Regions from separate parts of the Bacillus sp. 01N45 genome, predicted to be linked through region 1. Evidence: a T-box and tRNA genes for the amino acid it is inferred to sense, from the RefSeq annotation. Region 1 holds a T-box; the other holds one or more tRNA genes.
The links. A T-box is a leader RNA that pairs with one kind of tRNA and senses whether it is charged. The one in region 1 lies ahead of argS (arginine--tRNA ligase), so its partner is inferred to be a tRNA-Arg.
Positions count from the first base shown of each region.

Region 1 (6,334 bases):
TACGGCGGTTGCAGAACGTACGAAAAAACTAGATAAAAAGGGTAAGATGCAATTTGTTTCATTTCGAGATGAAGATGTAGTTGAGAAGTATGAACTTTCTCAAGAACTACAAAGTAAGATGGAACAAAGATTGTATATTTTAAAAAATAATAAGTGGTATGCCGGAATTCATAGCATACATGTATTAGCAAAGGCCGTTCCATCTTATTGGTTTGCCGTTCCTTTTATAAAACTATCTATCGTACTCGGATTTGGAAGTAAAGTATACGATTATATCGCTAACAATAGAAAACTTGTCCCAGTTGGACATTGCTGTGAAGGGGTTTGTGAAATCCCTACAAAAAAATGAAATCATCGTTATCTTTCTTTTGCACCTAGTAATAGAGCGTGATATGATGAATTTGGAATGAAAGTTGAAGGAGAGATTACACGATGTCAAATGCTTATGAAGAATACATGCGCCAAATGGTAATCCCAATGCGTCAAGAATTAGTGCGTTCTGGGTTTGAAGAGTTAACTACAGAAGAAGCTGTAACAGAATTTATGGAAAACACGGCAGGTACAACTTTAGTAGTTGTAAACTCAGTTTGTGGTTGTGCAGCTGGTTTAGCACGTCCATCAGCAGGTCAAGCAGTTGTTCGTGCTGAAAAACAACCAGATCATCTTGTAACTGTATTCGCAGGTCAAGATAAAGATGCTACTGCAAAAATGCGTGAATACTTCGGAGAAATTCCTCCATCTTCACCATCTATGGCATTATTAAAAGGAAAAGAAGTTGTTCACTTCATTCACCGTCATGAAATTGAAGGTGCAACTATGGACGAAATTATTACGAACTTAGAACAAGCTTTCGAAAAGAATTGCTAAAGAAGGGGGAGAGTAAATCTCCCTCTTTTCTTTATATAGAGGTGAAACAATGATCGTAACAACAGCAGGAAGAACAAACAAAGAAATGACGGATTATGCAAACAAGGTAGCAGCAGAATTAAATCGTTCTTTCGTTAAACGTAATGACGTACCAGTACATAAACTGCATGAGCAGTATGAACAAGATGTACTTGTTGTAGGGAAAAACCGATTAGCTATTTATCCGAGAGGAACGGAAGAGTCATTTTTCTTTCATCCAAACTCAGCGATGTTTCGTGTGAAAAGGTTAATGCGCGGAGAACAGGATCCGTTTGTACAAGCCGCGCAATTAGAGAGCGGAATGACAGTATTAGATTGTACGCTCGGTATGGCATCAGATAGTATTGTAGCTAGTTATATTGTTGGTGAAAGCGGAAAAGTAACGGGACTTGAAGGCAATGAGTATATGGCTTATATTATGGAAAATGGTTTAAAAACATGGTCTTCAACTGTTTCTGAAATTGATGAGGCAATGCAACGAATCGATGTGAAGCAAACGGAGCATTACGCATTTTTAACACAATGTGAAGACAATAGTTATGATGTTGTGTACCTTGATCCGATGTTTGAAGAAACTGTTATAGAATCAGATGGAATAAAAGGATTAAAACACTTCGCTTTGTATCATGATATTACTAACGAAACAATTGCAGAAGCGAAGCGTGTGGCGAGAAAGCGTGTCGTTCTGAAAGATCATTTCCGTAGTTCTAGATTTGAAAAACATAATTTTCATGTATACAAAAGAAGAAGTGCTAAGTTTCACTTTGGTGTAATTGACCCTTGCTAATTGTTTGAAAAGATGTATAATAAGCAATAATTAATTAAATATACTGTCGGTGATGAAGAGAGTAGTCTTTTTTAGAAGGAAAGCGAGCTAGGGATGGTGTGAGCCTAGTGCGGAAGGAAAAGATGAAGCGCACTTCGGAGATGCTTCTTGAACGAATAGTAGAGTAAGCCGAGGCCCCCTGTCCTCGTTATAAACGGGAAAGTGGTTCGTAATGAACAACAAGGGTGGTACCACGGGTTTAAACTCGTCTCTTTTTAGAGACGAGTTTTTTGTGTTTAAAAAAATAAGGAGGTTATATAGTATGGATTATAAAACGCAGTTTGCGGAAAGTTTATCCGATATTTTTACGAATGAATTAACGCAAAATCAAATTTTAGATTTAATCGAAACGCCGAAACAAGATGAATTCGGAGATGCGGCATTTCCATGTTTTTCACTTGCGAAGCAATATAAAAAATCACCAGCTATTATCGCAAAGGAAGTTGCAGGAAAATTAAGTGATCCATTTTTTACGAAAGTAGAGGCTGTTGGTCCTTATGTAAATGTCTTTTTTAATCGTGAGACGGTAAGTGATGATGTATTAAAAACGGTATTAGCGGAGAAAGAAGAGTACGGTCAAAATCACTTTGGTTGTGAAAAAACGGTAGTTATCGATTATTCATCTCCTAATATCGCGAAACCTTTTTCAATGGGGCATTTACGTTCTACAATGATTGGAAATTCACTGAAACATATTGCTGAAAAATGTGGTTATGAAGTTGTAGGAATTAATTATATTGGAGACTGGGGTACACAGTTTGGAAAGTTAATTACCGCTTATAAAAAATGGGGAAATGAAGCAGTAGTTAAAGAGGATCCAATACGTGAACTATTTAAGTTATATGTTCAATTTCATGAAGAGGTAAAAGACGATGAAGAATTAGAAGAAGATGGACGCGCTTGGTTTAAGAAATTAGAAGAAGGTGATGAAGAAGCTGTTGAGCTTTGGAATTGGTTCCGTCACGAATCCTTAAAAGAATTTTCTCGTATTTATGAACTTCTCGGTGTTGAGTTTACTAATTTTCAAGGAGAAGCCTTTTATAATAACTTAATGGAAGATTTTATTGGGATTTTAGAAGAACATGATTTGCTTGAAGAGTCAGAAGGTGCGTTAGTCGTTAATTTAGAAGAAGAGGGAATGCCGCCTTGCTTAATTAGAAAATCCGATGGTGCAACGATTTACGCAACACGTGACTTAACAGCAGCGTTATACCGTCAAAACACATATGCATTTGATAAAGCGTTATATGTAGTTGGCCCAGAACAAAGTTTACATTTTAATCAATTTTTCACTGTATTAAAAAAGCTTGGTTACAATTGGGTTGACGGCATGGAACATGTACCGTTTGGGTTCATTTTAAAAGATGGTAAGAAAATGTCGACACGTAAAGGAAGAGTTATTTTACTTGAAGAAGTACTTGAAGAAGCAATTGACCTTGCAAAACAAAATATTGAAGAGAAAAATCCAAACTTAAAACAGAAAGAAGAAGTAGCGAAGCAAGTCGGTGTAGGCGCAGTTATCTTTCACGATTTAAAAAACGAGCGTATGCATAATATCGAATTCTCATTAGAAAACATGCTGAAATTTGAAGGTGAAACAGGACCGTATGTACAGTACACACATGCACGTGCGTGCTCTATTTTAAGAAAAGAAAGTGTAGAATTTGAAACGTGTACGTTTGCATTAAAAGATGATCATAGCTGGAGCGTTGTAAAATTACTGAATAAATTCCCTCAAATAATTGAAGCAGCTTTCAACAAAAATGAGCCATCAATCATTTCAAAATATGTATTGGATGTAGCACAATCGTTTAATAAATATTACGGTAATGTTCGTATATTAGAAGAGAGCGAAGAGAAAGACAGCAGACTCGCATTAGTGTATGCTGTGACGGTTGTATTAAAAGAGGGATTACGTTTACTTGGGGTGGAGGCACCTGAGGAGATGTGAAACAAATAGGTATACGTATCATAGTAGATATGTATGCCTATTTATTTTTATAGAAAATGTGAAAGCAGAAGTTTTATTTTATTAAATCTAAATTTTTCTAGAATTGTTTCAAGTGTAGGAATGTCCTTATTAAATGGAGAATTGTAATGTCATATATAAAAAGGAGGCGTTAAACTTGGAAACATACGATTGGAACAGTAAACTAGCATATTTAAAAAACACAAGAGATTTATATTACAACGACGATTATGTAAGCTTTTTAGTAAATATGGTTTGGAAGATTACTAAGCCAGTACATATTGTTGATTATGGTTGTGGATATGGTTATTTAGGCTTAGTATTAATGCCTTTACTTCCAGAAGGATCAAAGTATACAGGCATTGATAGTGGAGAAACATTATTATCTGAAGCGAGAGAGTTGTTTCGTTTACTTCCGTATGAGACAGAATTTCTTGAGGGAGATGCTACAGAAATTGAATTGAAAGATACATACGATATAGCAATTTGTCATGCTTTCTTATTACATATGAGTTCGCCAAAAATGATGCTAAAAAAAATGATACATTCAATTAAAAAGGGCGGAAAAATAATCTGTTTTGAACCACATTGGATATCAAATATGTCTTCATACTCTTTAGATGGAGAGAATCAATCAGAAATTATTAGGCTAGGTGCTTTGCAGAAGTTATTTGAAAATGACATGCAGAGAAGCGGAAAAGATGGAAATATTGGTATGAAAATACCGATGTGTTTAAGTGAACTAGGCGTAAAAAATATTGAATGTAGAGTAAGTAATAAAGTGAACTTTTTAGATTCTAATATGCACTATAATGATAAACAAAGGTTGTATCATTCATTAAAAGAAGAGGGGATTGCAGGGGATCCGGGTGATAAACAGCATTTTATAGAACGTTTAATGGCTAGAGGATTAACATATGATGATGCGCTAGCTCAATATGAAGCTGAACTCCGATTTTTTAAGGCATTTCATCTACATTCTTCTTTAGTATATGCTCCGAATATGAAAATTACATTTGGTGAAATAGTATGTTGAAAGATAGCGATTTATTGAGGATTGTCATTTTTTGTCGGTAAGTCGATATCCACCGTATAATCGCTGATATATTTTGAAAATCGTCGATATATTTAAATTATCGCCGATATAATTTCATGTACGGATTTCAGCTTCCAAAAGATAAAATCCTCATGTTACGTTATTCCATTTAATTAAACAAAATATGGAGAAAAACAATCACTTTTACTATATTTTGTTATAAATTTGAATAATATTAATTAATACCATCCATTATAAGAGATTTTAGTTGAATACCTACAATATGATGTGTAAAATCTAAGCAAGTAGCAGTACAAATAAATATTCGAGGTGAATACATGCTAGATTTTAAGCAGTTAGATGCTTGTTTGAAAGACAAGAGATTTATAGATGGATTACAGGAAATAAATAATGAAATTTCATATATAAAAGAAAAGAATACTTTATCTTATTTGAAGAGTTGGCTTGCTAGTGTTCCTTCACATAAGGAGTTTGACATATTAATACGTCTTACTGATGAAGGGCTTATGCACCAATACAGTTCATTCCTCATTCGCTACGCCTACAAAAAATTCCCAAATATGAGAACGCTCTCTTTATATTGTGATGAGTTAATTGATGAGCGGAAAATACTTGAAGTAGAACAGTTGTTAAAAGACTCATTAGAAGAGGTAATTAAAGAAGAAATAGAAGCTGATCTTTTAGCGAAAACATATTTTACGTTAGTACGATGTTTGTTGGAAATGAAACGAAATGAAGAAGCCCTAATCTATATGCAAAAGGCAGAGGAGTACAGTTCACGTGCCGTATTTGATAAATGGGGCTACGTCTATATGCATACAGGTGAATGGGAGAAAGCAGAAGAACAATTTATAGCCGGCATGCAGCATAAAGATTGTGAAGAGCTATCTACCTATTTATTATCACAATTATATGCGAATCAAGGAGAACAAAAACGTGCATTACAGCTAATTGATGATGCGATTGTAAAGTTCCCGCAAGTACCATATTTTCATTTTGAAAAGGTAAAATATTTATTAGATTTAAGGAAGTATGAAGAAATGTTAGCGGTAATAGATAACATAAATAATCAGCTTCCTTATCATGTGTATAAAGCTTACTTTGTACATTTACGTGCAGAAGCGCTTTACAAAATGAATAAACTTGTAGATTTACAACAGTTATTAAAAGAAGAAAAAAGTTTAAAAGAGTCTTTATATCATAATTTAGAAAAAAATCCAGATGGAAAAAAGGTGCATTTACCGATAGTTCCTATTGTACAAAAGGATAATTATTGTGTTCCGACAAGTTTAGAAATGATGTTGCAGTTATGGGGAGAAAAACGTACACAAGATGAAATAGCAGAGTTTATTTTTGATATGACAGGCTCAAAGTTTTCAGATACTGTTTCTTATTTAGAAGAATTAGGTTATGAATATCGTTATTTTAAAGGGAATGAGGAAAATTATAAGAGACTACTGGATGAAGGGATTCCTGTTTTATTAAGTATAGATATTGAGCATGCTTCACATGTACAAGTGCTATCTGGATATGATGATACGTTACAAGCTTTTTATGTTCAAGATCCGAACTTTAT
Region 1 is NZ_JBFTQW010000008.1:247,572-253,905, reverse strand. It holds gene AC1DMU_RS20050 (thiol-disulfide oxidoreductase DCC family protein) at 1-349, shown strand, start outside; gene AC1DMU_RS20045 (BrxA/BrxB family bacilliredoxin) at 433-867, shown strand; gene AC1DMU_RS20040 (class I SAM-dependent methyltransferase) at 917-1,693, shown strand; T-box leader at 1,734-1,948, shown strand; gene argS (arginine--tRNA ligase) at 1,995-3,683, shown strand; gene AC1DMU_RS20030 (class I SAM-dependent methyltransferase) at 3,817-4,737, shown strand; gene AC1DMU_RS20025 (bacteriocin-processing peptidase family protein) at 5,076-6,334, shown strand, end outside.

Region 2 (6,334 bases), on a different contig from region 1:
AATGAGGGAGAGGAACAAAGTGATCATCTCTTCTTAACGACAGGAAAAATAGGCCTATTTAAAGAAATTGCATCAAAATGGTTCGGTCAACCGATTGAAAATGTGAAACATATTCATTTAGAAAAAGAATAATAGTAGAATCCATATAATTGAGCTCCTGAGAAATCAGGAGTTTTTTTGTTTATAGGAAGCACAGCTTGTTCTAAAAAGTGAAACAGCTCGTATACATAATAGTACAAACTTAGATTTTAGGGGGGAATGGCATGCCTAAATCCACTTTTAAATGGGTTGTTGGTGCTACTGTGAGCGCTGTTTTACTAACAGGGTGTGGCTTTATAAATCAGGAGAAAGCAACGGAACAAATTGATCCGCCAAAACAAGTTACGTATACAGAGGGTGGAAAGAAAGAAGTAGCTAAGAAAGATAAGCAAGGACAAACGGTGAATAGAGAACTATACCTTGTTGATAAAAATGGTTATGTTGTACCGCAAACGTTAGCTATACCTACTCCGAAAGTGAATGAGGTCATTCAGCAAACGTTAGAGTACCTTGTGAAAGATGGACCGGTAACGAATTTATTACCGAATGGGTTCCGTGCAGTCATTCCAGCGAATACATCGATGACACTAGATTTGAAAAAAGATGGGACGGCAGTCATTGATTTCTCTAAAGAAATGAAAAACTATGCAAAAGAGGAAGAGCGTCAGATGGTTGAGTCAATAGCCTGGACGTTGACGCAATTTAAAGAAATAAAACAAGTGCAGTTCCAAATAAATGGTGAGAAATTGGCAAAGATGCCTGTTGGTGGTACACCGATTGGTGAAGGGGTGAGCCGTGCTAATGGTATCAACTTCGATGATGAACAAGTAGCGGATGTAACAAATACAAAACCGGTTACACTTTATTTTATGGCACAAAATAATAATAAGCAGCAATACTACGTACCAGTAACACGCCGCGTTGTAGAAGGAAAAGAAAATGATTATGCAGCAATTATAGATGAACTTGTAAAAGGACCGATTCATCAATCGCTTCTGAATGATTTTAATCCAGGAGTTAAGTTGATTACGAATCCGAAGTTACAAGATGGAAATCTTACATTAAACTTTAATGAAAATATATTTATAAACCCAGATAAAAATATGATTTCAAATTACGTATTGAAGTCGTTAGTTTTATCTTTAACAGAAAAGAAAGGCGTGAAAAGTGTTTCTATTGAAGTAAATGGTAAAGCGAATCTTATAGATGAAAAGGGCGGAAAGTTAATAAAACCTGTCGATCGTCCAGAAAACGTGAATACAGGTAGTTTTTAATCTTCAATAATTTGATATACTTAAGTAAGAAAGGGGAATTGCTTTTTGGGTTCCTCTTCTTTTATTGTATACATATCATACATTTAAATTTGGCTATACTAACAAGTAGTTATGAGGAGGTTATTTTTATGCGAGTAGATGGTAGAGAGAAAACAGAATTACGCCATATACATATTCATACGAATTATTTAAAACATCCAGAGGGATCAGTATTAATTGAGGTTGGGGATACAAAGGTAATTTGCTCAGCGACAATTGAAGAGCGTGTCCCACCGTTTATGCGTGGAGAAGGAAAGGGCTGGGTAACAGCTGAATATGCGATGATTCCACGTGCAACAGAACAACGTACAATTAGGGAATCAAGTAAAGGGAAAGTAACAGGACGTACAATGGAAATCCAGCGCTTAATTGGACGAGCATTACGTGCGGTAGTTGACTTAGAAGCACTTGGTGAGAGAACGGTTTGGATTGATTGTGATGTTATTCAAGCGGATGGTGGAACGAGAACTGCTTCTATTACAGGTGCATATGTAGCAATGGTATTAGCGTTTGAGAAGTTATTACAAGCAGAAAAAGTATCTAAAATTCCAGTAAAAGATTATTTAGCAGCAACGTCAGTAGGAATTGTTGAAGAGCAAGGTGTTGTTTTAGATTTAAACTACGCAGAAGATTCTAAAGCAGACGTTGATATGAACGTAATTATGACTGGAAAAGGTCAGTTTGTTGAAGTGCAAGGAACTGGAGAAGAGGCGACGTTTAGCAGAGCGCAGTTAAATGAATTACTTGATGCTGCGGAACAAGGTATCTTCCAACTAATCGACATGCAAAAAGAAGCGTTAGGTGACATCGTATCTCATATAGAGTAGAGGTGGAAAGTATGAAACAAGTTGTTGTAGCGACAAAAAATATGGGGAAAGTACGTGAATTTGCTGAGTTATTTGAGCGATTTGATTTAGAAGTAAAATCATTGCACGATTTTCCTCATATTGAAGAAGTCGAAGAAACTGGTGAAACATTTGAAGAAAATGCGATCTTAAAAGCGGATAGTCTGAGTAGACAGCTGAATGCGATCGTAATCGCGGATGATTCAGGTCTTATTGTAGATGCTTTAAATGGAAAACCAGGCGTGTATTCAGCTCGTTTTGCTGGAGAGCCGAAAGATGATCAAGCGAATATTGATAAAGTGTTACAAGAATTAAATGAAATAGCGTTTGAAAAGCGTAAAGCTCGTTTCTACTGTGCATTAGCAGTGGCTTTCCCTGAAGGGGATAAAAAGCCTGTCATTGTAAACGGGACGTGCGAAGGGTATATTTTAGAGCAGCGCCGCGGGGAAAATGGCTTTGGATATGATCCGATTTTTTATGTGGAAGAATATAAAAGAGCGATGGCGGAACTAAGTTCAGATGAGAAAAATGCCATTAGCCACCGTGGACGTGCTCTTCGTAAGCTAGAAGAAAAAATCCCTGAATGGTTTTTAGGAGAATAAGGGAGAGAGATTGATGAAAGCTTTAATCTTAAGCGATAGTCATAGCTCCGTGAAGGAATTACAGCAGTTGAAAGAGAACTATGAAGGAAAAGTAGATGTCATGATTCATTGCGGTGATTCAGAGCTAACGCCTGCTCATGAAGAGCTGCAAGGTTTCCATGTTGTAAAAGGGAACTGTGATTATGCTAACTTTCAAGATGAAATTGTAACTGATGTAGATGGCATTCGTTTCGTAGTTGTGCACGGACATCGTCATAACGTGAAAATGACATTACAAACATTAGCGTACCATGCGGAAGAGGTAGGGGCGCAAGTTGCATGCTTCGGACACTCTCACGTATTAGGTGCAGAATTAATCGATGGCGTTTTATTTATTAATCCAGGCAGTATTTTATTGCCACGTCAGCGTGTAGAAAAGACATTTGCTTTATTAGAAATGGATGAAAATCAAATGGAAGTTCGTTTTGAAACATTAGACGGACAACTAGTTGAACAAGCAGTTTTTAAAAGAGGATAAGAAAAATTATCCTCTTTTAAAAAAGGTGTTGACTTTATGTATGGTTATACATATAATAAATATTGTCGATAGGGCAACAGCGCTAACGAAGAAAAATAAAATAACATATGCGGGTGTAGTTTAGTGGTAAAACAAGAGCCTTCCAAGCTCTGGTCGAGAGTTCGATTCTCTTCACCCGCTCCATGTCCCAGTAGCTCAGCCGGATAGAGCATACGCCTTCTAAGCGTACGGTCGGGAGTTCGAATCTCTCCTGGGACGCTAAAAAAACCTTGTTATCTTTTGATAACAAGGTTTTTTGTTTGTTTAAAAATTGATGTATGTGCAAGAGGTGTAAAAAATATAAAGTAACATATGATAATTATTATATACAATAGATTAAAGTGCATTAAGAAAAGAGCGCTATTTATGCGCCCTATTTCTCTTGTTTAATTTAAAGAATCAATAGGCTTATGATGAAACTTAAATCCATATCTATATTATCCCAATTGTTCACTTAGAATGTTATAAAACTTTTTACCATTCTAGTACGATTAAGCAGCCGTTATCGGAACTTATCCCCGACAGTGTGTTACAATTAATAGAAGCGGAAAACGAGAATCTCCAATTGACTGGACGTGTGATTGGTTGGACAGTTTAAGAAGGTTGTATAAAAAAGGGAGATGGCGCAAAGATGGCTAGATCAAATGAGAATGATTTAACAGAGAAATTGGCAGAAGGTCACCGGAAATATGGTGATGGCAACTTTACAGTACAGAACATCGGTGATGAAACTAACCCAGATTGGACTGTCGTAAAAAATGTGAGGAAGGGATCGGCAGGCATTCGTGAAGGAGAAGATATATTAAGACTGCGATCAAAATATATAAAATAGTACGGAAATGGGCGGAGTAGGAGTTCAAATCTCTCCTGGGACGCTAAGAAACCCTTGTTATCTTTTGATAACAAGGGTTTCTTGTTTAGTTATTAATAAACTTCTCAAATACAAAACCATAATCTTTCACGTTATATTGTTTCTTCGTATCAACGAGCCAGTTAAAGGCGATCTCGTTCATTTCTTTAAATTGTTCTGCTAAATTTACTTGTGCGTTTGAAATACGGCTGAAAGCGTTAGATGCCATATCTAGACTTTTATGTGCATACTGTAATGTAATATCGTTGTCGTATGAAATTTCTTCTATTTTAAGTAAAGCCTTATATAAATCTTTTAATTCTTCAATATGTTTTTTATGAACATCAATTGAATAATGCTCATCCCCCATCTGGAACTTAATTTCTACGTCTAAATCAATCGTTCCTGCAGTTTCAAGTGCTACGTTTTTAATTTGATACTTACTATAACTAAAGCGGCGTAGTGTACGTTTTTTACTTGTTGCACTTGTACCATCTAGGTGGATTAATCCTTTGTTTGTGAAACAATATTCATCTGATTTTGATTTGATTAAAAAATAAATTTTCTCCCCATCTTCATGCATCACGTAATCATCAGCATCAACTTTATCGTAATCTTTCGGTGTAATGACAGAACCTACATCGCTTAGCCCTAATACATCTGCAGCCATTTTTTTAAACATACATAATCCCCCTTTTAAATTAAATTCTTAATTGTATAAAAATATATTAACACGATTTCAATAAAGTGTTTTCTTATAATTAAAAACATTTGAAGGTAAGTTAAGAAAAGTAACAAATAATTATTTCAACCCTAAGTTATTTAGTAAATCTATCAGTTTAAGAGTGGATTCTCCGAAAAATAACCAGGAGAAAAAGTTAATTTTGCAAGTAATTATAGAGAAATTCCGTGAAAACCTCTCAAGTAATATGAGGTTTTTTTCTATCCATTTTGAAATCTTACAATTCTGTAAGGTAACTGTAAGGAAGTTCGATGGTAACAAATTGCTAATCCTCTATAATAAAGGTAACAACGATAAAACGAGGAGGAAGAAATGATGAAAGGATTAATTGTAACGGGTTTAACAGTTGCTTTTGGATTTGTAGCGTATGAGAAATTAACGTATGTAGTTGATGTTGTAAAACATTTAATCGCTTAGTAAAAAAACTGCCATGAGAGGGAAAGGGAATGAGTGAATGAATGGAATGGTTATTTGGAATTATAGGTACTTGTAGTGTAGTGTTATTGTTCTTTGTCCCGAGTGGTATACTTAGTTCGACAACGAGTTTGTTCTTCTTAAGTTTGTTTGCTTGTACGATGCTTATTATTATGTTTTTAATGAAGCGAAGTAAACCAATCTTCTATTTTAGCATGATTGTTATGGCAATTATTGTTCTCCAAATTATTACCCTTGTTATATACCCCACTATTATAAAAGCTTTCCATTAATGATGAATCCTCTGCTTTAATTGCTGAGGATTTTTATTTGTACATTTTTAATTTTTAGTAAGGATTTGTTTATATCGAAATATAAAAATTAAATATTTCCATATTTCAAACAAAGGGTTTTGGGATGTTGTGTTCTTATTACTCATTTGATATATTTACTTTAAAGATAATTAAAATCTAGAAAAAGAGGCGGACGTATGGATAAAAAAGAAAATACGGTCGTATTGTTTCCACAACTATCAGAGCGATATATTGATGAAGGTTTTTTAGCACTGAAAGAGCGGAAATTCGAAGATGCATTGCGCTGCTTTGAAATATTACGTCAGTATAATGCAGAAACGGAACAAACGGAACTCGCTTCTGTTATTTGTTTGTTAGAATTAAAACATATGGAAGAAGCGAAAGACAAATGTGAACAGTTACTTGAAACAGGAGCTGTATTATTTGGTGATATTCTTGAAACATATGTGACGATTTTAGTTCAAACAAATGATTATGAAGGTGTCATTGAAATCGTTGAAAAGGTTTTGCAAACGAAAGATGTAATGCCTGAGCAAAAGGAAAAATTAGCACAGCTCGCTTTATTTGCAGAAGGTATGTTAAGTGAAGTAGATACGTCACTAGTCGATTCGAATTTTGAATTGGATGAGTTTACTAATGAAATGTTTGGAGAAAACTTT
Region 2 is NZ_JBFTQW010000001.1:738,307-744,640, reverse strand. It holds gene racE (glutamate racemase) at 1-132, shown strand, start outside; gene gerM (spore germination protein GerM) at 264-1,313, shown strand; gene rph (ribonuclease PH) at 1,442-2,179, shown strand; gene AC1DMU_RS03895 (XTP/dITP diphosphatase) at 2,191-2,799, shown strand; gene AC1DMU_RS03890 (metallophosphoesterase) at 2,813-3,316, shown strand; tRNA gene AC1DMU_RS03885 (tRNA-Gly) at 3,426-3,499, shown strand; tRNA gene AC1DMU_RS03880 (tRNA-Arg) at 3,501-3,574, shown strand; gene AC1DMU_RS03875 (hypothetical protein) at 3,987-4,187, shown strand; gene AC1DMU_RS03870 (PH domain-containing protein) at 4,273-4,887, opposite strand; gene AC1DMU_RS03865 (hypothetical protein) at 5,406-5,654, shown strand; gene AC1DMU_RS03860 (hypothetical protein) at 5,852-6,334, shown strand, end outside.
Region 2: it encodes a tRNA-Arg, which carries the amino acid that the T-box ahead of argS (arginine--tRNA ligase) is inferred to sense. The anticodon was not compared.